3 regions of the Rhodococcus sp. UYP9 genome follow, and region 2 is predicted to be linked to each of the others. Evidence: riboswitches for the same ligand, from Rfam matches in the RefSeq annotation. Region 2 holds a riboswitch; each other region holds the start of a gene.
What was found. Region 2 has a riboswitch for thiamine pyrophosphate ahead of ABIB36_RS21700 (TenA family protein). Riboswitches for the same ligand answer to the same signal wherever they lie in the genome.
Positions count from the first base shown of each region.

Region 1: it holds a riboswitch for thiamine pyrophosphate, as region 2 does, so the genes downstream of both, ABIB36_RS06485 (3-oxoacyl-ACP reductase) here and ABIB36_RS21700 (TenA family protein) in region 2, are expected to answer to the same signal.
Region 3: it holds a riboswitch for thiamine pyrophosphate, as region 2 does, so the genes downstream of both, thiO (glycine oxidase ThiO) here and ABIB36_RS21700 (TenA family protein) in region 2, are expected to answer to the same signal.

Region 1 is NZ_JBEPPH010000002.1:48,741-55,946, forward strand. It holds gene ABIB36_RS06475 (alpha-hydroxy-acid oxidizing protein) at 1-1,161, shown strand; gene ABIB36_RS06480 (alpha-amylase family glycosyl hydrolase) at 1,158-2,477, shown strand; TPP riboswitch at 2,589-2,678, shown strand; gene ABIB36_RS06485 (3-oxoacyl-ACP reductase) at 2,725-3,495, shown strand; gene ABIB36_RS06490 (LLM class flavin-dependent oxidoreductase) at 3,497-4,768, shown strand; gene ABIB36_RS06495 (glycoside hydrolase family 183 protein) at 4,807-6,261, shown strand; gene ABIB36_RS06500 (alpha/beta fold hydrolase) at 6,258-7,151, opposite strand.
Region 2 is NZ_JBEPPH010000013.1:1,406-8,611, reverse strand. It holds gene ABIB36_RS21710 (carboxylesterase/lipase family protein) at 1-1,391, opposite strand, end outside; gene ABIB36_RS21705 (hypothetical protein) at 1,480-2,133, shown strand; TPP riboswitch at 2,295-2,394, shown strand; gene ABIB36_RS21700 (TenA family protein) at 2,388-3,128, shown strand; gene ABIB36_RS21695 (ABC transporter substrate-binding protein) at 3,125-4,138, shown strand; gene ABIB36_RS21690 (ABC transporter permease) at 4,116-4,949, shown strand; gene ABIB36_RS21685 (ABC transporter ATP-binding protein) at 4,946-5,671, shown strand; gene ABIB36_RS21680 (FMN-dependent NADH-azoreductase) at 5,674-6,315, opposite strand; gene ABIB36_RS21675 (helix-turn-helix domain-containing protein) at 6,374-6,739, shown strand; gene ABIB36_RS21670 (homoserine dehydrogenase) at 6,747-7,055, opposite strand.
Region 3 is NZ_JBEPPH010000002.1:522,162-529,367, forward strand. It holds gene ABIB36_RS08825 (serine/threonine-protein kinase) at 1-630, opposite strand, end outside; gene ABIB36_RS08830 (glutamate ABC transporter substrate-binding protein) at 633-1,628, opposite strand; gene ABIB36_RS08835 (GlnX family signal transduction membrane protein) at 1,625-2,983, opposite strand; gene ABIB36_RS08840 (NUDIX hydrolase) at 2,997-3,836, shown strand; gene thiE (thiamine phosphate synthase) at 3,873-4,565, opposite strand; TPP riboswitch at 4,591-4,703, shown strand; gene thiO (glycine oxidase ThiO) at 4,702-5,763, shown strand; gene thiS (sulfur carrier protein ThiS) at 5,760-5,975, shown strand; gene ABIB36_RS08860 (thiazole synthase) at 5,980-6,720, shown strand; gene ABIB36_RS08865 (ABC transporter ATP-binding protein) at 6,804-7,206, shown strand, end outside.

The DNA.
Region 1 (7,206 bases), on a different contig from region 2:
ATGAACTTCAGTGACCATCAAATCGGTATATATGCCCAGGGCATGTTCACCGATCAGAGGCCGCAGATCACCACGAACCTGGCCAGGCTGGAGGAGCAGGCCGCTGCCACCCTCAGCCCGGAAGCTCTCGGGTACATCGTCGCCAGCGCGGGTAGCGGCGCCACGGCCCGCGCCAACCGCGATGCGTTCGACGAGTGGCGGATCGCCCCGCGTATGTTGCGGAGTTCAGCGGAACGAGATCATGCGGTCACCGTGCTGGGCACCTCGATGCCCGCGCCGCTGTTGATAGCGCCGGTGGGTGTGCAGACTCTCGCGCATCCGGACGGTGAGCTCGCGACGGTGCGGGCGGCCGCCGAGCTTTCGGTGCCCTACATTCACTCCACTCAGGCTTCGCATTCGTTCGAGCAGATCGCCGAGGCCGGTGGCGACGCCCCCAGGTGGTATCAGTTGTACTGGCCCACAGACGAATCCGTTCTGCTCAGCTTTCTCGAGCGAGCCAAGGCATCGGGATTCACGACGCTTGTACTGACGCTCGACACGACGCTTCTCGGCTGGAGGCCGGCCGACCTCGACCGTGGATACCTGCCGTTCCTGGCGAACCTCGGGATCGAGAACTATCTGACCGACCCGGCATTTCTGGCGGGTCTGGATCAATCGGTCGAAGCGAATCCTGGGGCTGCAGCTATGCACTGGGCGCAGATGTTCCCCAACCCTGGTTTGAACTGGTCGCAGTTGGCGTTTCTGCGTGAGCAGTGGGACGGACCGATCGTCTTGAAGGGAATCTGCACGGTCGGTGACGCCGAAGCAGCTGTCGATCACGGGGCGGACGGGATCGTGGTGTCCAATCACGGTGGGCGCCAGATCGACGGCGCTCGCTCGTCGTTGAGCGCGCTGCCGGAGATCGTCGACGCCGTCGGTGATCAGCTGACGGTCCTGTTCGATTCCGGCGTGCGCACCGGGTCCGACATGGCGAAGGCGCTCGCGTTGGGGGCCGACGCGGTGCTGCTGGGACGGCCGTTCCTGTACGGTTTGGCGCTCGGCGGCCAGGAGGGTGTGGCGCACGTATTACGTTGCATTCTCGCTGAATTCGATCTCGTCACCAGCTTGTCGGGTCATACCGGTGCTGCCGAACTCGGCCGTGAGTCGGTGATCCGGGCATGAGCAGTCAGCCTGCCTGGGTAGACCACGCCATCTGGTGGCACATCTATCCTCTGGGATTCGTCGGCGCCCCGGTCCATGACTGGGACGGCGGTTCGCTCGAGGACGAGCATCGACTGCACCGCATCGTCGACTGGTTCGACTACGCCGTGGAACTCGGGGCGTCGGGAATCGCCCTCGGCCCCATCTTCGCCTCCGCAAGCCACGGATACGACACCATCGATCACCTTCGCATCGATTCACGGCTCGGGACCGAAGCGGACTTCGACGACATGATCCACCAAGCTCATTCACGTGGACTGCGAGTCATGCTCGATGGCGTATTCAACCATGTGGCACAAGCATTTCCGCGGTTCGTGCAGGCGCTCGAAGCAGGGCCGGATTCACCGGAGTCCGAGTGGTTCCACCTGGACTGGTCCGGGGCGAGACCGACGCATCGCAATTTCGAGGGCCACGATGAACTGGTGACGCTCAACCACGACAGCGTCGAGGTCGAGCAGTATGTCGTCGATGTCATGTCGCACTGGCTCGAACGGGGTGCAGACGGGTGGCGTCTCGACGCGGCATACGCTGTGCCGCCGCGGTTCTGGGCGGCGGTCATTCCGAAGGTTCGGCAGAAGTTCCCTGACGCCTACTTCCTCGGGGAGGTCATCCACGGTGATTATGCAGCCATCGTGAAAGCGAGCTCACTCGATTCGGTGACTCAGTACGAGCTGTGGAAAGCGTCATGGAGTGCAATCTCGGAAAGAAACTTCTTCGAGTTGTCGCACGCGCTCGGACGTCACAACGAGTGGCTCGAGACGTTCGTTCCGGCCACGTTCGTCGGCAATCATGACGTGGCTCGCATCGCCAGCACCATCACCGACGAACGCCATCTCGAGCATGCACTCGTGGTTCTGTTCACGGTCGGGGGTATGCCAATGATCTACTACGGCGACGAACAGGGCTTCCGTGGCGCGAAAGAGGAACGTGTCGGCGGTGATGACGAGGTACGGCCGGAATTCCCCAGCAGCAGAGAAGAACTCGCCCCGTACGGTTGGCCGACGTTCCATCTGCATCAGGAACTGATCGGGTTTCGCCGCAGGCATCCCTGGCTCGTCGAGGCGCGCACCGAAACGGTGGAGCTGTCCAATACCGCGATGTTGTACCGCGTCCACTCGGGTGACGAGCAGTTGCACGTGGCGTTGAACCTCGGTGACGACGAGGTGACGTACCGCATCGGCGGCGATGTGTTTGCCGGCGAGATATTGGCCGGCGAAGCACATGCGGGCGGCGGATCCACCAGGATTCCACCCCACGGCTGGGTGGTGCTGCGTTAGGTGCAGGGCGTCATGAGATGGGCCGACGTGCTGAAACCCGACTTGTCCGGTATCTATACGTATTTCTACGATCAAACCTAGACGAGCGGATATTCGGCAAGAGGTACAGTCCTCTTCGACACGGGGTGCCTAACGGCTGAGAACACACCCGTCGAACCTGATCTGGTCAACACCAGCGTAGGGATGTCTGCACGTGGGATACGTGCATGCTCTGCGCGGTGTGGGCCGGAAGAGCGAAAGGCCTGACATGAACATCCAGTCGAAGAAGTTGGACGAGCAGACAGTGCTCGTCACCGGAGCGGGCAGAGGTCTGGGCACCGCGGTAGCCAGGGCATTCGCGCGAGAAGGTGCGCGCGTCGTGGTGAACTATCGCAGCAGCCGAGTCTCGGCGGAGGCGCTGGCGTCGGAGATCGGCGGGGTTGCCATTCAAGCCGACATCACCGACGCCGAGCAGGTGGACGCATTGTTCACCGAAGCCGAAGCGCACTTCGGTTCCTCCGTGACGACGGTGGTCAACAACGCGTTGGCCGACTTCTCGTTCAACGGGGACGCGCGCAGCAAGGCCGACTCGATCACGTGGGACGAGTTCGACGCGCAGTTCCGTGGCACTGTGCGTGGTGCGCTGACGACTACGCAGCGAGCGCTGAAGGGGATGCGCGCAGCAGGATTCGGCCGAATCATCAACGTGGGCACCAATCTGTTCCAGAACCCAGTGGTGCCGTACCACGACTACACGGCATCGAAGGCTGCGCTGTTGTCTCTGACTCGCACTCTCGCAGCGGATCTCGGTGCGGACGGCATCACTGTGAACATGGTGTCGGGTGGCTTGCTGCGGACCACCGATGCCAGCGCAGCCACACCGGAGGAAGTATTCGACCTCATCGCGGCGTCGACGCCTTTGCAGCGAGTGGTGACACCCGAGGAGTTCGCAGATGCCCTGTTGTTCTTCGCGTCTCCGTGGTCGAGGTCGGTGACCGGACAGAATTTGGTCGTGGACGGCGGCTTGGTCAAGGACTGACATGCTGCATCTCAACGCATTCCTGTACGGCTGTGGGCATCACAGTGCAGCGTGGCGTCACCCGAATTCGAGGGTCGAGGACCTCGGCGATATCACCTACTACCAAGAACTCGCGCAGACCGCCGAGCGGGGCAAGTTCGATGCCGTGTTCTTCGCCGACGGACACTCCGTTCGTGATCCGGCAGGCGCGGGCACCTGGTTTCTGGAACCGATCACGGCGCTGACGGCGATGGCCGGAGCGACCACCCATATCGGCTTGGTCACCACCGTATCCACGACGTTCTACACCCCGTTTCATGCTGCGCGGTTGCTTGCCTCGCTCGATCACATCAGTGGCGGCCGGGCAGGTTGGAACGTCGTGACCTCGATGTTCGACGCCGAGGCGCGCAATCATGGATTCGAGGGCATTCCGGCACGGGCCGAAAGGTACGAGCGTGCAGAGGAATTCGTCGAGGTCGCCCTTGCGCTGTGGGACAGCTGGGAACCGGACGCGCTGATACTGGACCGCGACGGAATGTATGCGGATCCGGCGAAGGTGCACCCCATCGCTCATGTGGGCAAGCACTTTCGGGTGGACGGCCCGTTGACGGTCCCACGGTCTCCGCAGGGGCGTCCGGTGCTGTTTCAGGCAGGCGCGTCGGGACCGGGGCGTGATCTCGCGGCTCGCTACGCGGAGGCGATCTACGCCGTTGCCTATGATGCCGAAGCCGGCGCTGCCTATTATTCGGATGTCAAGCGCCGCATAGACGCTGCCGGACGAGACAGCTCGACCGTCGGAATCATGCCGGGTCTGGTGACGTACGTTGGGTCGACGATGAGCGAGGCCCGTGCGAAGAAGGCCGAGCTCGATGCACTGCTTCCCGTCGAGCAGTCGTTGCGCACGCTGGGGATGTTCGTGGAGCAGGACTGCATCGATTGGGAGCTCGACGCACCGGTTCCTGCTCTTCCGCCGATCGAGGAGTTCACCGGGCCGCACGGTCGATACGAGACGATTTTGCGGATAATCGCCAAAGATGACCCGACTGTCCGTCAACTTCTCGGGACACTCGCAGCAGGTGGAGGGCACGCCACGATGATCGGGACGCCGGAGTCGATCGCCGACGAGATTTCGGAGTGGGTGCGACGAGGAGCTGCCGACGGCTTCAATCTGATGCCACCGCTGTATCCGGACAGTCTCGACGACTTCGTCGACGAAGTCGTGCCAATTCTCCAGTCACGTGATCTCTTTCGTAAGGAGTACTCTTCGCGCTCATTGCGCGAAAATCTGGCATGATGCGCTGGCACGGGTGGTGCATCCGCAGAAGGGGAAGTATGTCGAAGCGAATGGCCGTCGTGAGCGCCGCTGTTGTTCTCGGGTCCGTGGTGATCGTGTACGGGGACAGCGTCCCAGCTGCCGCCGAACCTCTCGTCCCTCCCGGCGCGTGCGCGGCCGACCTGACGAACGAGACCGGGTCACTGGTCCCGGAGGATCTCTCGATTCCGATCCCATTTCCGCAACTCGCACCAGTGCCATACCCAGCACCGACGACGGCCCCGACACGCATCGACCCGGAACCGTTGCCGGCGGACCCCTGCGTGGATCCGTGCCCGGAGCTGACCGATGAGACTCGCGAGCCCACAACGCTCTCGAGCGAATTGAACATTCCCCGGATCGGATTCGAGTTCAAGCCGTTCACCATTCCGATCCCGATTCCCGGGCCCGAAGTGCAGCTTCCGCCTCCTCCCGATCCGGCGTCACCTCCCGTCGAACCGGCGGTCCGAACTCCGGCACCTCCCACGCCGCAGATCGGCAACGTCACCCGTGTTGCCAAACAGACTGGTGCGGGATCGATCAACCGCACCGACAAACGCTGGCAGGTCTACGGAACGGACCTGGGCATGATGTGGGAGAGCGCCCCCGGACAGATAGCGACGGCGTTCGGCGATACCGTCGGCAAAGGCTTCCATCCCCCTGGAGGCCAGGGCCCTGATTGGCGCAGCAATGTACTCGCTTTCAGCACCGATACCGATCTGTCCGACGGGGTCACCTACGACAGCATGGTGCAGGACAGTCGTTGTCACGCAGCCGAACTCCTCAGCAGCCGCAAGCTCGACAACGTCGAGATCACCACGATTCCTACCTCCGGCTTCGCGCTCGGCGACCGCCAATACATGAGCTACATGTCCATCAGGACGTGGAACAGCATCCCGGGAACCTGGTGGACCAACTACGGGGGGATCGCGTACTCGGACGACGGCGGCTCCACCTGGACGAAGGATCCGTACGCGCAGTGGGACAACATCTTCGGCGTCAGCAAGTTTCAGGTGACGTCGATGGTCCCGCAGGGTGACTACGTATACATGTTCGGCACGCCGAACACCCGGCTCGGCGACGTCGGCGTCGCACGCGTCCCGAAGGACCAGGTGCTGAACAAGTCTGCGTATCAGTATTGGAGCGAGGGTAACTGGACGCCGGTCGGAGGGTATACCGCAGCCTCGACGATCGTGGCGGCCCCGGCAGCGGAACTGTCGGTGCGGTACGACGATGCACGCCAGAGTTGGCAGATGACCTACCTCGACACCGCGAAAACGGCTATCACGCTGCGGGAGTCCGACTCTCCGCAAGGGGCGTGGTCCGACGGAGCGCCGATGGTCAGCGTCGCCGACTACCCCGAGCTGTACGGAGGGTTCATGCATCCCTGGTCCACCGGCACCGACCTGTACTTCAACATCTCGACGTGGTCGGACTACAACGTCTTTCAGATGCACGCGGAGTTGACCAACTAGCTCTTTCGCGAATCGATGTACTTCTCGGTGAGCTCGGCGATCTCGACAGCATGAGAGATCGGTGACCAATGACCCGCGTGAATATCGTTGCGAGTCAAGTTCTTCACCCATTTTCCAGTGTCTTCGTAATGATCGGGACGCACCGCGAGGTCCTCGGTGTTGACGATCAAGTGCACCGGGATGGCGATGAATCGATCCCGCGGCTTCATCAGGCGCGGTAAGAGGTTCGCGCGATACAGGTTCACCCCGTTGGTCGCGTCGGAGAACAATGTGGGGTTCTCGGTGACCAGTGACGGGTCGACGCCGGAGAATTCTTGCAGGAATGTAGGCCAACCCTTGGCGAACTGGCGTCGAATTCGCAAAGTGGAGAGGCCGGGTATGTGGAAGGTGACGGTGTACCAGGATGCGCGCGTCTGGGCGAGGACTTGCTTGACGTTATTCCAGCTCGGCGTGGCCAGCCGCGACCGCGACCACTTGCCGAGATGATCCAGGTTCGGACCCGAAATGGAAGTGTACGAACGGATTCGGTCTTCCGCATGGGGTTCGCCGGCTGCTTCCCACACGGTGACGGCGCCCCAGTCGTGCGCAAGGACGTGAACCGGTGCGTTCGGGCTGACTGCGTCGACGACAGCATAGAAGTCCGAGGCCAGATTGGCGAGTCGATAGGCCGAGCGTTCACGCGGAACCGTACTTTCGCCTGCGCCACGCGCGTCGTAGCTGACGATGCGGAAGCGCGCGGTGAGTCGTGGAACGATGTGACTCCACATCTCGTGGGTGTCCGGCCAGCCGTGGACGAGAACGATGGTCTCGCCGTCCGGATTGCCGGTCTCGTAGACCGCCAGTGACATTCCCTCGTTGACCACGGTTGTGCGGGTCACGGTTTCGCTCATCGGGTGGTACGTCCTTTTCGGTCTCGGTTGGGGCGTCACACTCTGTCGAAGATTA
Region 2 (7,206 bases):
GCGACCCATCGCTTCATCACACGCAGCGATACTGCCGTCGCTGCCTTGCGGCCACCGAGCCAGAATGTCGGATCTCGATTCAACGTTCCGAAATTGCCGAAGACATAAGGCAACTCGGTCGCGTGTCCCGCACCTATACGAGCAGCCTTCAGCATCGGTGTCGCATGATCGAATCGATACATCCAGACTGGCGCAAATCTACTGTGCGCGTCCGCGATCCACATCGTCGGCATTCGAAATCCAGCATCCCTCGACATCGCAAGTGCACCAGCCGATTTCGATCGATCCGGATAAGCCGACATGATTTCCGCGATCCGGAACGCCGGCAGATCCGAGTGATCGTTCGCGATCGCACGAAACATCTCCGTGACGGTGTCCGACGTGACCGGCATCAACGGTGACTTCATCAAGCGGAAGATCGATGCCTCGTCGTGATTCGTTCCGATGATCAACGGGATGCGGTGCGAGTATCCCTTCTGGAACGCTGCAACGGGATACCGCGGGACGACATCTCCGTCGACTACCGGCGCGAGCCCCAACGTGCCCGGCACCCGCGTCGGGACGTCGTAACACAGGGTGTCGCCCGCCTCGACGAGACGCATGAAGTCGACGGTTTTCAACTCCCCGATTCGATCCGGAGTGATATCGACGAGTTCGAGGAATCTCGTGGCCACGGCCGCCGCGCGTTCCGGTCCGTACACCGACGTCGCGGGCGCACTTTGCACGATAGCGCGGTGAAACAGCCCATCGGCCTTCGGCGAGGTCATCAGTGTCGTGACCGACGCGCCACCCGAGGACTCGCCGAACACGGTCACGTTCGACGGATCACCACCGAACGATTCCACGCAACGCTGCACCCATTCGAGTGCTGCGATCTGATCACGCAAGCCGAGATTCGTCTCGAAGACCGTCTCCGCTGTAGAAAACGACGACAAGTCGAGGAATCCGAAAGCCCCGACGCGATAGTTGACGGTGACGAGCACCAGATCACCGAGTTCGGCCAGCCGCCTGCCATCGTAAACGCTCTGCGCAGAGGAACCGAGCGAGTACGCACCGCCGTGAATCCACACCATCACCGGCCGAGGTCTACCGTCGGGCTCGGGTGCCCAAACATTGACCGACAGACAGTCCTCCGACATCGGGATCGTCGGATCGATCGGCACCGGATTAGCTTTGCCCTGGGGTGCCACGTCACCGAAACGTCGACAATCCCGGGTTCCTGCCCACGGTTCCACGGGCCGCGGAGACCTGAAGCGATGTTCGCCGGCGGTCGCAGCCGCGTATGGGATCCCCTTCCACACGAAGTGCGTGCCGTCGCGGTACCCGATCACGTCGCCGTCCGGAGTGTGCACCTGACATGTCCAAACGCCGTCTTGCTCGACTTCGGTCATGGCATTCCTCCGTATCCGACGTAGGCACATCCGATACTGGTCAAGGTACCAATTCCCGGGACCTATCCGTCCACTTTAAGCTGGCAAGATGAACCGACTACGCGCATGCGGCGCAGCCGTTGGTGCAGCGTCCGCCCTGGTTCTTTCCGGATGCGGTTCCGATGTCGACGGCAGCGCAACGGCGCCGCTTGCGACCGTCGACACCGACCCACCGTCGGTGGTCCGCACGACGCCCGCGACTGCACCCTCGCCGACGACATCGGCCGCCCCGACAACAACCACCTCGACGACTCCCGACAAACCGACGACGAGCAGTCCCCCGCCGACCGCCGACCCGTCCCAGTACAAGAGCACTGCCGGGTTCTTCTACTTCACCAGCCCGAGTGGCAAGTTCGAATGCGCGATCGTCGTGACCGAGACCTCGGTCGCTGGGTGTCACGGCGAGTTCCCCCGCTCGGCCCCGCGAGTGGCGGGAAGCGGTGCTCCAGAGTCTTCGGTGGCTCCCAACACCGTCGAGATCACTGCAGGATCCCCTGCCAGGTTTCTCAGCTCAGGCGATCCGCGCTTTCATCGGTTCGACGGGACTGCGAAGGAACTGCCGTACGGGCTCACACTCGCCGTACCCGGAAGTGGGCGTTCCAATGGGCTCGAATGCCGAGTCGAGGAGTCGTCCGGGGTCACCTGCCTGGATCAGGTCGGCCATGGTTTCACGGTGTCGGACAAGGCATTCGAGCTGAAGTAGACGCAGTTTCGAAAGAGTGTTTCGGCAGCGCGCGACCCCACCTCAGATACCGGCTAGGAATCCTCGGTAGACGAAATGTTGCGCGCCACCACCAGGCATCGAGGACCCTGCGACAGCCCGCTCGACACCGCATCGCCGACCAAGGGTGCTAGGGTCGGCGATGTTCTGACACGGGGTGCGTCCGTACATGCGGATGCTGAGATCACACCCGTCGAACCTGATGCAGGTAATGCTGACGAAGGGATGTCAAGGCGATGACTGCGCCTTTAAACTCGGTGGACTCTGTCCGCCACACGGATCTTATGTGGGGCTCGACATCTTCGTTGCGTCACGCGATCGACCAACTCGAATTTCTGACACTGCTGGGCGAGGGCACGCTGCCGCTCGACGCGTTCCGCAGATATCTCGAGCAGGATCGGCTGTACCTGGCGGGATACGCGAAAGCGCTGGCTATTCTCGCATCGAAAGCTCCGGACACCGCGACTGCCGCGTTCTGGGCCACCTCCGCGGCGAGCGCAGTCGAGGAGGCGACACTTCACGAGTCAATTCTCGTCGGTGATGCGCTCCCCCCGACGGATGCGCAGGCCATGCATTCACCAACCTGCCTCGGGTACGTCTCGTACTTGGTAGCAACCGCCGCCACCGAGCCCTATCCCGTTGCGGCGGCGGCGATCCTGCCATGCTTCTGGATCTACGCCGACGTGGCCGTCCGCCTGTCGGTATCGGCCGCACAGGTTCTCCACCATGATCCGGATCACCCCTACGCACAATGGGTTTCGACGTACGACTCGGAAGAATTCCGTGATGTCGTCGACTGCGCGCGCCTGCTGGTAGACGACGCCGCTCGGCTCGCTACCGATGCTCAACGAAGCGCCATGATCGACGCATTCGTCATCGCGACACGGTACGAATCGATGTTCTGGGACAGCGCACTTCACCCCACACAGTGGCCAACTTCCTCTTCCGAGATTGCCGCTTCGGAGGTAACACCGTGACACTTTCCCGAAAAATCGGCGCCCTCGCGGTAGCCGTCGTCACCGTCACATCGCTGACTTCGTGTGCACAATCCACCGACTCCGATACCATCCGCTTCGCACTCGATTGGACACCGAACACCAACCACACCGGGCTGTACGTCGCTTTACAGGAGGGATACTTCGCCGACGCCGGACTCGACGTCGAAATCCTGCCGTACAACAGCACCTCCCCGGACACTCTGGTCGACGCGGGCAACGCCGAGTTCGGCATCAGTACGCAGAGTTCAACTACATTCGCGAAAACCGCTGGAGCTCAAATCATTTCGGTACTGGCCCCGCTGCAACACTGGGCCACCGGAATCGGGGTGAAAGCCGACCGCGAAGACATACCGAGCCCGAAAGCCTTGGACGGCAAAGTCTACGCAGGCTTCGGTGATACCGGCGAGAAGGCCGGACTACGCCAAGTCATCCAGAACGACGGCGGCAAAGGTGAGTACGACACCGTCGTACTCGGAACCTCGGCCTACGAGGCCGTGTATTCGGGCACAGCGGACTTCACCGTGTCCTACCTGGCGTGGGAGGGTATCGAGGCCGAGCACAGCGGTACTCCGATGAAGTACTTCGACTACACCGACTACGGCTTCCCCGACGCCTATGCACTCACGGTCAACGGTAACGAGAACTGGCTGGCAAGCCATCCCGACGAGGCCAAGAAATTCGTCCAGGCGCTGCAACGCGGCTACCAACTCGCGGCAGACGATCCGGTCCGCGCCGCGCAGGACATCATCGATGCGAATCCGGGAGTCTTCACGGACGAGCAATTGGTCTTCGAAAGCCAGCAGATGCTCGCCGACCGCTACATGCTGGACGAGTCGGGCGCGGTCGGGCGACAGAACCTCGACAAATGGACCGAATATTCGAAATTCCTGTACGAAAACGGTGTCCTGGTCGATCAAGGCGGCAACGCCGTCGACGCCGAGCCCGACTGGTCCACCTACTTCACCGATGACTACCTCGGCGCTCAGTAGCGCGGCGTTCGGCGCAGTCGAACGGCCGGCGAAGCGTAGACCGCGAATCGGGGCTGCGGTCAGGTGGGCCTTGCCGTCGGTCACCATCGTCGTGGTGCTCGTCATCGGATGGCAGGTCTATGTCCAGCTCAGCGGGATCCGACCACAGGTACTGCCCTCGCCGTCGAGAATCGTGGCTCAGGGTTGGGCGCAGCGCGACGCCATCGCCGAGAATGCAGCAGCAACTCTCCAAGTCACCGTTCTCGGATTTGCAGTATCCCTGGTAGTTGCCTGGATACTTGCCGTCGCCGTCGACTTCTCACCATGGCTCCGACGAGCAGTGGTGCCGCTGTTCGTGATCTCGCAGACGCTTCCGATCATCGCTATTGCCCCACTGCTGATCATCTGGTTCGGGTTCGGACTACTTCCCAAGATTCTCGTGATCGCGCTCGCTACGTTCTTCCCCATGGCCATCGGCCTCATCGAAGGATTCGCGGCAGCCGATCGAGATGCGCGCGCACTCCTGGCGAGCATGGGCGCAACCCGCTGGCAGCAGTTTCGATATATTCGTCTGCCCTCTGCGATGCCCCGCTTCTTCACCTCGCTTCGTATCGGAATCACGTACGCCGTCGTGGGTGCCATCTTCGCCGAATACGCAGGAGCCAGCGCCGGACTCGGGATATACATGAGCCAGCAGAAGAACTCGTTCCGCACCGATCTCGTCCTGGCTGCGGTGCTCGTCACGGCCGTTATCAGCGTGACGCTCTTCCTGCTGACCTACGCCGTTGAACGCGTCGTCGCCCCCTGGGCGCAGGACAGTCGGCCGCGATGACGGCCGTGCATCTGTCCGGACTCACGAAGTCCTACGGCGACCGGCCAATCCTCGACGGGGTCAGCTTCGACGTCGAGCCTGGAGAGTTCGTTTCCGTCATCGGTCCGAGCGGCTCGGGCAAGAGCACAGTATTCAATATGATTGCCGGTCTCGATACCCCGGACAGCGGAGTCGTCGAGGCACCCCCGTGCGCTTATATGCCACAGAAGGACCTGCTGTTTCCGTGGCGCACTGTGCTCGACAACACGACACTCGGCCTCGAGGTTCGCGGGATGAGCAAGAAGCAAGCGCGGATCCAGGCGCAGAAACTCTTTCCCGCCTTCGGGCTCGAGGGATACCAGAAGGCGAGGCCCTCCGAATTGTCCGGCGGGATGCGGCAGCGAGCAGCGATGCTGCGCACGGTGATTCAAGAACGCGAGGTACTACTGCTCGACGAGCCGTTCGGAGCCCTCGACTCGCTGACCCGCACCAGCATGCAAGCGTGGCTGCAGGACGTCTGGCTCGACTACCGATGGACCGTCCTGATGATCACCCACGACATCCGGGAAGCTGTCTATCTCTCGGATCGGGTGATCGTACTATCGGACAAGCCGGCACATGTACGACGGCAAGTGACGGTATCGCTGCCGAGGCCACGAAAGCTCGACGTCGTCACGACACCGCACTTCGCTGCGCTGGAAGCCGAACTGATGGAGGTGTTGATCGGCAACCCCGGCCGCTGATCTCAGCCCAGCCGTGCCGCAAGATCCGCGACCGCAACCCACGCGGTGTCCAGGCTGTCTCTGGACCGAGGAACCAGGGTCGCCATCGCGGGTACACGGGTCGCCAACGTCAGATCGACCACGACAACGAACAGATCCATTCCGAGCGCGGCACCGAGAACCTGTTGTAACAGCGGAACGGCGTGATCGGTACCGAAGTCAGGTGTCCCCGCCCCGTACTCGTTGCCACGACTCGACACCACTACCACCGGCTTGCCTTGGAGTGGACGAGTCGGGCCGTTGAACGGAACCGTGACACCGGGAACATGGACATAGTCGATCCATGCTTTCAGTGTCGACGGAACCGACCAGTTGTACATCGGAGCACCGATCACCACGACGTCAGCCGAGATCACCTCGTCGATCAACGTTTTTTGCAATGCCTCTGCCTCGGGAGGCACAGCCTCGTCCGGCGTCCGCAAATGTGGGGCCCAATGCATCGCCGACGTCGGAAGATGCGGCAGCGGATCTCGGTGCAAATCGCGATGGATCACCGAGTGGTCCGGGCTCTGCTCATGCCACACATCCGAAAAATGTGCCGTGACCGCGCGTGAGACGGAATTACTCAGGTCGGCGGACGAATCGAGATGCAGCAACTGCGGCATGAAGCACTCCTGGGATCGAGGGGGTACCGAACAGGATATGCCGCAGTAGGGTTCAGACATGGACCACCGGTACATCGCAGCGGCGCTCTCACCTCAGGACGCGCGTCGAGTCACTTCGTCGATTTCCGATGCGGACGGACGAACTCCGCACCTGGCATTGGACGGAGCCGATCTCGATATCGACGAGTCCGGTCGGCGCGCAGTGATGGAACTACTCCGTCAACTCGCGTCAGGGACCGCTGTGACGATCGGACCGGTCAACGAGTTGCTCACCACTTCACAGGCGGCAGACCTTCTCGGAGTATCCGACACATATGTTCGCAAACTCGCAGACGCAGGGTCACTGGCCATCGAAATGCGTGGAACCCACCGACGCTTTCGCCTGGAAGACCTCATCCGGCATCGGGAGAAGTTCACACCCTAGCGTCGCGTCAGCCGGCTTGGCGTCCGAGCAGCTCCGACTGCAATGTCAAGAGATCACGAAACGCTTCCCCTGATGCTCGCCACAGTTGATGTGCATCGATGTAGTCGACACCGAGAAGATTGACGTCTCCGCGATATGCGCCCACGTCCACCGACAGCTTGCCCACAATGATCGCTATATCGCGATCGAGGTGTTCGCCATCCGATCGCTCCAGGTTCCGGAATTGCGAAGAGAAGTAGTCGGCCGTGATCCGATGGTCGACGAACTGCGCTACCAGAATCACGAAACGTGATGCGTGAAGGGACGACTGCTCCACTGGGCTGACCTCTCCTACAGGTCGACAACCCGCCAAGGTCGCCACAAATATTGCCGGCTCGGACCGGCGACAGTGCTGACGAAACTCCGCCATCAGAAAGATCGCATGAGTGGGGGTGTCGAGATTCGAATGCTAAAACCTGACCTGCGCC
Region 3 (7,206 bases), on a different contig from region 2:
GTAGATCTTCACCACGCCCGGATGCGCGACTTCGGCGAGGAACTGACGCTCGGCGACGGCAACGGCATGCGCCTCGTCGTCGCCGGAATGGAGCAAACCTTTCAGCACTACCCATCGATCGCTGACATTGCGATCGATCGCCAGATAGACCCACCCCAGTCCGCCGTGCGCGATACATCCCTGCACTTCGTACTGCCCGACCACCAAGTCGCCGGGCTCGAGCAGTGGTGAGAAGTCGTAGCGGGAACCGCAGCGCGCACACGTTCCCGCAGGCCTGTCCGGTTCCCCCTCGGCGCTTCGGCCGACCGGTGCATTGCACTTCCAGCAGTACCTTTTTCGCTGTGGAACGGTGGGATCTTGCATGACGGCTGTCGCCGGATCCACCGGATCCACCCGAGGGACTTCGACCAATCCGGCGCCGAGCCTTCTTCTGATCCCGGTACCGCGCGTGCGGCCGGACCGTACACGCCCCGATGTCCGATCGGACCGGCGGACGGATGCAGGCGTTCGCTCCACCGCCTGGGTCCGGTCCGCCGTGGGTGTTCGCTCGACGGCCTGGGTGCGGTCCGTGAAATCGGGTGCCGCGGCCGGGGCTGTCGCCGGGCCGGTGGGTGTGTCGGGATCGCCCATGATCAGTCGACGTACGTAGGAGCGGGAGGGCCCGGCGAAGTGCCCATCACCGTGAGCCACTTGTCGTACAACCGATTCCACGTGCCGTCCGACCGGACCCGCTCGAGGGTGCCGTTGACGAATCTGACCAAGTCTTCGCTCTCCTTCTTGATTCCGACACCGTAAGGCTCAGGGCTCAAACTGGCGCCTACCATCTCGAGGTACGGATCCTGCGAGGCGAGACCGGCAAGGATTGCGTCGTCGGTGCTGATCGCGTCGACCTGTCGTTGTTGAAGCACGACAAGGCAATCCGACCACATCGAGGCAGTGACGATCTGCGCCGTCGGCACTATGCGCTGCAGTCGGCGTAGTGACGTGGTGCCGTCCACCGCGCACACGCGCTTGTCCGCGAGATCGGCGACACCGTTGATCCCCGATCCTTTGACCGCCAGAACACGCTGCTGCGCTTGGAAGTACACGGTCGAGAACGACACATCCTCTTTACGGGCGCAGGTGATCGTCATGGTTTTCACCACGATGTCGACCGTGGAATCCTGCAGTCCCTCGATACGTTCGGCCGAGGACAGTATCCGAAAATCCACCCGATCCGGATCGCCGAACAGGTCACGGGAGATCTCCCGTGCGATGTCGACGTCGAATCCGACGAGTTTGCCGGTCATCGGGTCGCGAAAGCTGAAGAGATTGCTACCGGCATCGAGCCCGACTATCAATCGACCGCGGTCCTTGATCGCGTCGACGGTCGGCATCGGTGGGGCATTCTGACCGGCTGCTCCGGGTGGTATCGGCCGCAGGCTGGCGGTGGGGCGATCGCACTGGGGATCCGGGCTCGACGGTTCGGGAGAGGTGGCCGCGGGGCCTGCGCCGTCGGGCAGCGGTGGTTCGGTGTAGCTGACGACCGGAACGTCCGGTACCGCCTCCTCGGTTGCACATCCCGCGATCAGTGCGCCGACGACGGCGAGGATTGCGAACGAGAAACGAAGGGGGGCAGGGTTTTTCACAGGTACTCACGCAACCTCGGAATGAGCCCCGCTCCGACTGCGGCGGCAGCGGCGACGGCGAGGACGATCGCACCCGAGGCAAGTCCGGTCAGGACCGACTTGGCGCGAACCACATTGCCGCGCAGCTCAGCACGTGCGTCGTCGATTCCGTTGTCGAGCATCGTGTCGAGCAAGCGGAATTGGGTCGAGGAATCCTGAACACCGTTACCGGTGGCCACGGTGACAGCGGTAGTGAAATCGCCGACGGCGAGTGCCTGGTCTATCCGCTCGTGCGAGGCCTTCCACGCGGCAACTGAGCCGGTCATATCGGCATTGTCTGCAAACAGTTCGGTCAGACGGTCGGTGTTCTGCGCGAACTCCGCGTCGAACTCTCGGGTGCTTCCGCGTCGGATCAGGTTGAGTGTTTCGTCGGCGCGGGCCTGCTGCGCCAGGATGAACCCGGAGGTCAGTTTCTGCAGCGGAGCAACACCGCGGTCGAGTGCGCGATCGGTGGCTATCGAAGAAATCAGCCCCGCCACCAACATCCACCCGAGCAGGAGCGAGATCGCGAGGGAGGCGCCGAGAAATCCCGCGTTGAGCTTTCGGCGGGTGCGGGTAGAGAGGTATATCTGTGCGAGGACCAGCAATATCAGGCACACCACGACGAGACCGATCGCCACGAACGGAGGATTGACGAAGCGTTCCTGGTCGTTCGATACCCGAGCGGCCTGCTCGGCGTAGAGGCGTTCGGCACGGGGCAGCAGCGAGGACTGCATCTGCGTAGACGCCTCGCCCAGGTACGCCGCACCGACGGGATTGCCACTGCGATTGTTGGCACGGGCGGTCTCCACCAGTCCGGTGTACACCGGCAGGCCCGCGCCGATCTCCATGAGAACCGTCCGTGCTTCGTCGTCCGAAACCGCGAGCCCGTCGGATGCCCGGATCAATTCGGTGCCGGCGTTTCCGATCGCCTGGGTGTATCGATCGCGAACGTCCCGGGGCTCCAGCCCGCCGGCGATGAATGCAGTCGAGGCAGCCGCGTCGGCAACGGACAGTGCGCCGTAGAGGTTCTGCGCCGAGTTGGCGAGTGGCTCGGTCCGAACGAGAAGAGTGTCGAGCGTCCGGGCTCGCTCGGATACCGAGACGGAGATAACGGTGCCGGTGACTACGAACGCGATGACGAGTATCAGGCCCAGAGCGATCATGCGCGCCGGTGTGGACCGAATCAGACGCTGCAGTTCGCGTCGAGAATCGGCCTCCGACGTCACGGCAGCCGTCGTAGGAGGTACGGCAGCCGAGGGCGTAGTGCCGACCACAATCACAGCACCGAGCATATAAGCCGGAGCGACCGTCCGTACGCCTACCGGAAGGTTCACCTAGGGTGTCGGTATGCGTGGCGACGGTGACGGGTGGGTTGTGGGTGAGGACGGCACGCGGCACTGGGGCAAACACGGCGCGGCGGGGCTACTACTGCGGGCCCCATCGCCGGACGGTGAGCCGACGGTCCTTCTGCAGCACCGAGCGCTCTGGAGCCATCAGGGTGGGACGTGGGCGTTGCCGGGTGGCGCAAAGGACTCGCACGAAACCAACGTGCACGCCGCTGTTCGCGAAGCAGACGAGGAAGCCGGAATCGGTGTCGACAACGTCTTCGTTCGCGGCGAAGTCGAGACGGCTCGGATGGCGAGCGGATGGTCCTACACGACCGTCGTCGCCGACGCTGCCACCCAACTCGACACGACGATGAACGGGGAGAGCACCGAGCTTCGGTGGGTTCCGGAGGACATGGTCGATCAACTGCCTCTGCACCCGGGGTTCGCCGCCAGCTGGGCTTCCCTGCGCATCAGCCCGCTACGAGTTCTGCTGGATACCGCGAACGTACTCGGCTCGAGGCCCGACGGTTGGTGGCGTGATCGCAGCGGCGCAACCGGCAAGTTGCTGAGCTCACTGGCGGGCACCCTTCCGCGAACCGTCGAGCTGCCGGGTGTCGGCTTCGGCTGGCTCACCCGGATCGAGGCAGTCCTCGAAGGTGAAGCACGAGCAGCACAGTTCGAGGACACCAGAGTCCCCGTCATCCACGCCGCCGGCAGTGGGGACGACGAACTTGCATCACAGGCACAGGCGTCGACGACACTCACTGCTTTGGTCACCGCCGACCGCGGACTGCAACAACGGCTCCCGACGTCGGTGCAGGTGCTCTCGCCGTCGACCGTGCTGGGATGGCTCGGCTAGGTAGGCCCTAGGCTCCGTCAGCCCTGCAACGCGAGGTCAGCCCTGCAACGCGAGCTTGAGCTCCCGTGCAGCTGCCTGTGGATCGCGAGCTTTGGTGATGGCCCGTACGACGACGATGCGATCCGCGCCCGCGGCAAGAACTTCGTCGACGTTCTCGGCGTCGATCCCGCCGATGGCGAACCACGGCCGCGTCGGAGCGGATTCCGCGGTGCTGCGCAACAGGTCCAGACCGGCTGCTTTCCGGTTCGGCTTGGTCGGTGTGGCCCAGATCGGCCCGGTTGCGAAATAGTCGACGCCGTCCTCGATGGCTGCGAGAGCGGCCTGGCTTCGATTCTGTGTCGACCGCCCGATGACGACGTCGGGGCCGAGGATCTGGCGCGCATAGTGGACCGGAAGATCGCCCTGGCCGAGATGCAGCACGTCGGCGCCCGATGCGAGGGCAAGGTCGGCGCGGTCGTTGACTGCGAGGAGTGCCCCGTGGCGTTTGGTGGCGGCCGACAGAATTGCCAGCGCCGCCAGCTCGTCCTTGGCTTCGAGCGGGCCGAAAGTGCGCTCGCCTTCGGAGTTCTTGTCGCGAAGTTGAATGATGTCGACGCCACCGGACAGTGCGGCCTCGGCGAACTGAGCGAGGTCGCCGTGCTCGCGTCGAGCATCGGTGCACAGATAAAGCCGAGCTGATGTCAAACGCTCACGCGCTTCCGGGTTGCGGATGATCCGATCGCTTTGCACAACGGCAACGGTAGTCTGTTGGCGAGAGTCGATACACGGGAGTCCCGAGGTACGTGGGGCTGAGAGTGGACACGCCAGTCCTTACCGTCAATACCTGAACCGGATCATGCCGGCGCAGGGAGTGAGGTGGTGAGAAGTGCCCAAGAGTCTTTCCGTGGTCGGTGGGGGAGTGATCGGCCTGGCGGTGGCCGCACGATCTGCGCGCGACGGCTGGTCCGTGCGGCTCCACGATCCGTCGGTCGGTACCGGTGCATCATGGGTGGCCGGAGGAATGCTCGCCCCGCTGTCCGAGGGATGGCCGGGTGAACACGAACTGCTCGAACTCGGCGCTCATTCCCTCGCCAGATGGCCCGAATTCGCACGAGCGCTCCCCGGCCCGTCGGTGTTCTCCGCTACCGGATCACTGACGGTCGCCCTCGATGCAGCCGACGCGACGGACCTGCGAACCATTGCCGACTGGGTTGGAAACCAAGGTCACCAGCTCGAGATCCTCGGTCGGGCACAGATCCGGGAGCTCGAGCCTTCCCTCGCACCGAACATCCGCCTCGGGCTGCTGGCACCCACCGAATTGGCCGTCGACAACCGCAGGCTGCTCGAGGCACTGCAGACCGCAGCGGTGAGCGGCGGCGTCGAATTCTCCGCCGACACCGTCACCGATCTCGACGCACTGACCACCGACCGCATCGTGCTGGCAGCAGGCGCTCAGACCTCCGCGCTCCTTGCCGACGTACCGGTCCGGGCAGTCAAAGGCGAAATACTGCGTCTACGACGCAGACCCAGTGCCACACCTGCCCCGACCCGAACGATCCGCGGCAGCGTCCACGGCCGCGCGATCTACCTGGTGCCGCGCGGAGACGGATTGGTTCTCGGGGCCACACAATACGAATCGGGTCAGGACACCCAGGTCACCGTCGCAGGCGTCCGCGACCTCATCGCCGACGCAGAGCGGTTGATGCCGGGCCTCGGCGAATACGAACTTCACGAATGCGCGGCAGGCCTGCGACCGATGAGCCCCGATGGGTTGCCACTCATCGGCAAGATCTCCGACCGCGTCATCGTCGCCTCGGGCCACGGCCGCAATGGAATCCTGTTGACGCCCATCACCGCAGACGCGGTCGCTGCACTACTGGAAGACGACGCACTCATCGAAGCGAAGGCCGCAGACCCGGCCCGATTCACCACAGATAGGAAACAATGACTGCTCTGGCGATAGGTGTCACCGTCAACGGCGAGGACCACCTCCTGACCGAAGAGATGACGATGCGTCAACTGCTCGAACATCTTTCGATGCCACCGAAGGGAATCGCCGTCGCCGTCGACGGCATGGTGCTCCCGAAGAGCCGTTGGGATTCGACGATGGTGGGCAAAGGTTGGACCATCGACGTACTGACGGCGGTGCAGGGTGGTTGATTCGATGAAGATCGCGGACCGAACCTTCGGCTCGCGCCTGATCATGGGCACCGGGGGAGCAGCGAATCTCGCGGTTCTCGAAGAAGCCCTCGTGGCCTCCGGTACCGAATTGACCACCGTGGCAATGCGTCGCGTCGACGCCGCGGGTGGCACCGGTGTTCTCGACCTGTTGCGTCGGCTGAACATCGCACCCCTGCCCAACACCGCTGGATGTCGCGGCGCCGCCGAGGCAGTACTGACCGCGCAACTCGGACGTGAGGCGCTCGAGACCGACTGGGTGAAACTCGAAGTCATCGCCGACGAGCGAACCCTGCTGCCCGACGCCATCGAATTGGTCAAGGCCGCAGAACAACTGGTCGACGACGGATTCAACGTGCTGCCTTACACCACGGACGACCCCGTCCTGGCAAAGCGGCTCGAGGACATCGGCTGCGTCGCCGTCATGCCGCTCGGTGCGCCCATCGGAACCGGCCTCGGCATCTCGAACCCGCACAACATCGAAATGATCGTCGACGCCGCGACCGTGCCCGTCATCCTCGATGCCGGCATCGGAACGGCAAGCGATGCGGCGTTGGCGATGGAACTCGGCTGCGACGCCGTCCTTCTGGCAACGGCGGTCACCAGGGCACAGGACCCTGCGCTCATGGCGTCGGCGATGAAGCATGCCGTCGTAGCCGGTTATCAGGCCCGCCGGGCAGGCCGGATACCGAAACGTTTCTGGGCCCAGGCGAGTTCACCGATGTAGCGGCGCATCATCCCTAAGGATGACCCTCGGTCGCGACTCCTGGGTGATGCGCAGGGGTGGTTCGGTAGTGGACAGTGAGTCCCATGATCGAAGTCAAAGGACTGACCAAACAGTTCGGAAACACCAAGGCGGTCGAAGACCTGACCTTCACGGTGAAGCCCGGCATCGTCACGGGGTTCCTCGGACCCAACGGTGCGGGCAAGTCGACCACCATGCGCATGATCCTCGGATTGGACCGCCCCACCAGTGGGGAGGCGCTGATCGAGGGCAAGCGCTACAACCAACTCAAGCAGCCGCTTCGGACGGTCGGTGCGCTGCTGGATGCCAAATGGGTACATCCCAATCGCTCTGCGCGGGCGCATCTCGAGTGGATGGCAGCCTCCAACGACATCGCGAGGTCTCGAGTGGACGAGGTGCTTCGGCTCGTCGGCCTCACCGACGTCGCGAAGAAGAACGCGGGTGGGTTCTCGCTCGGTATGTCACAGC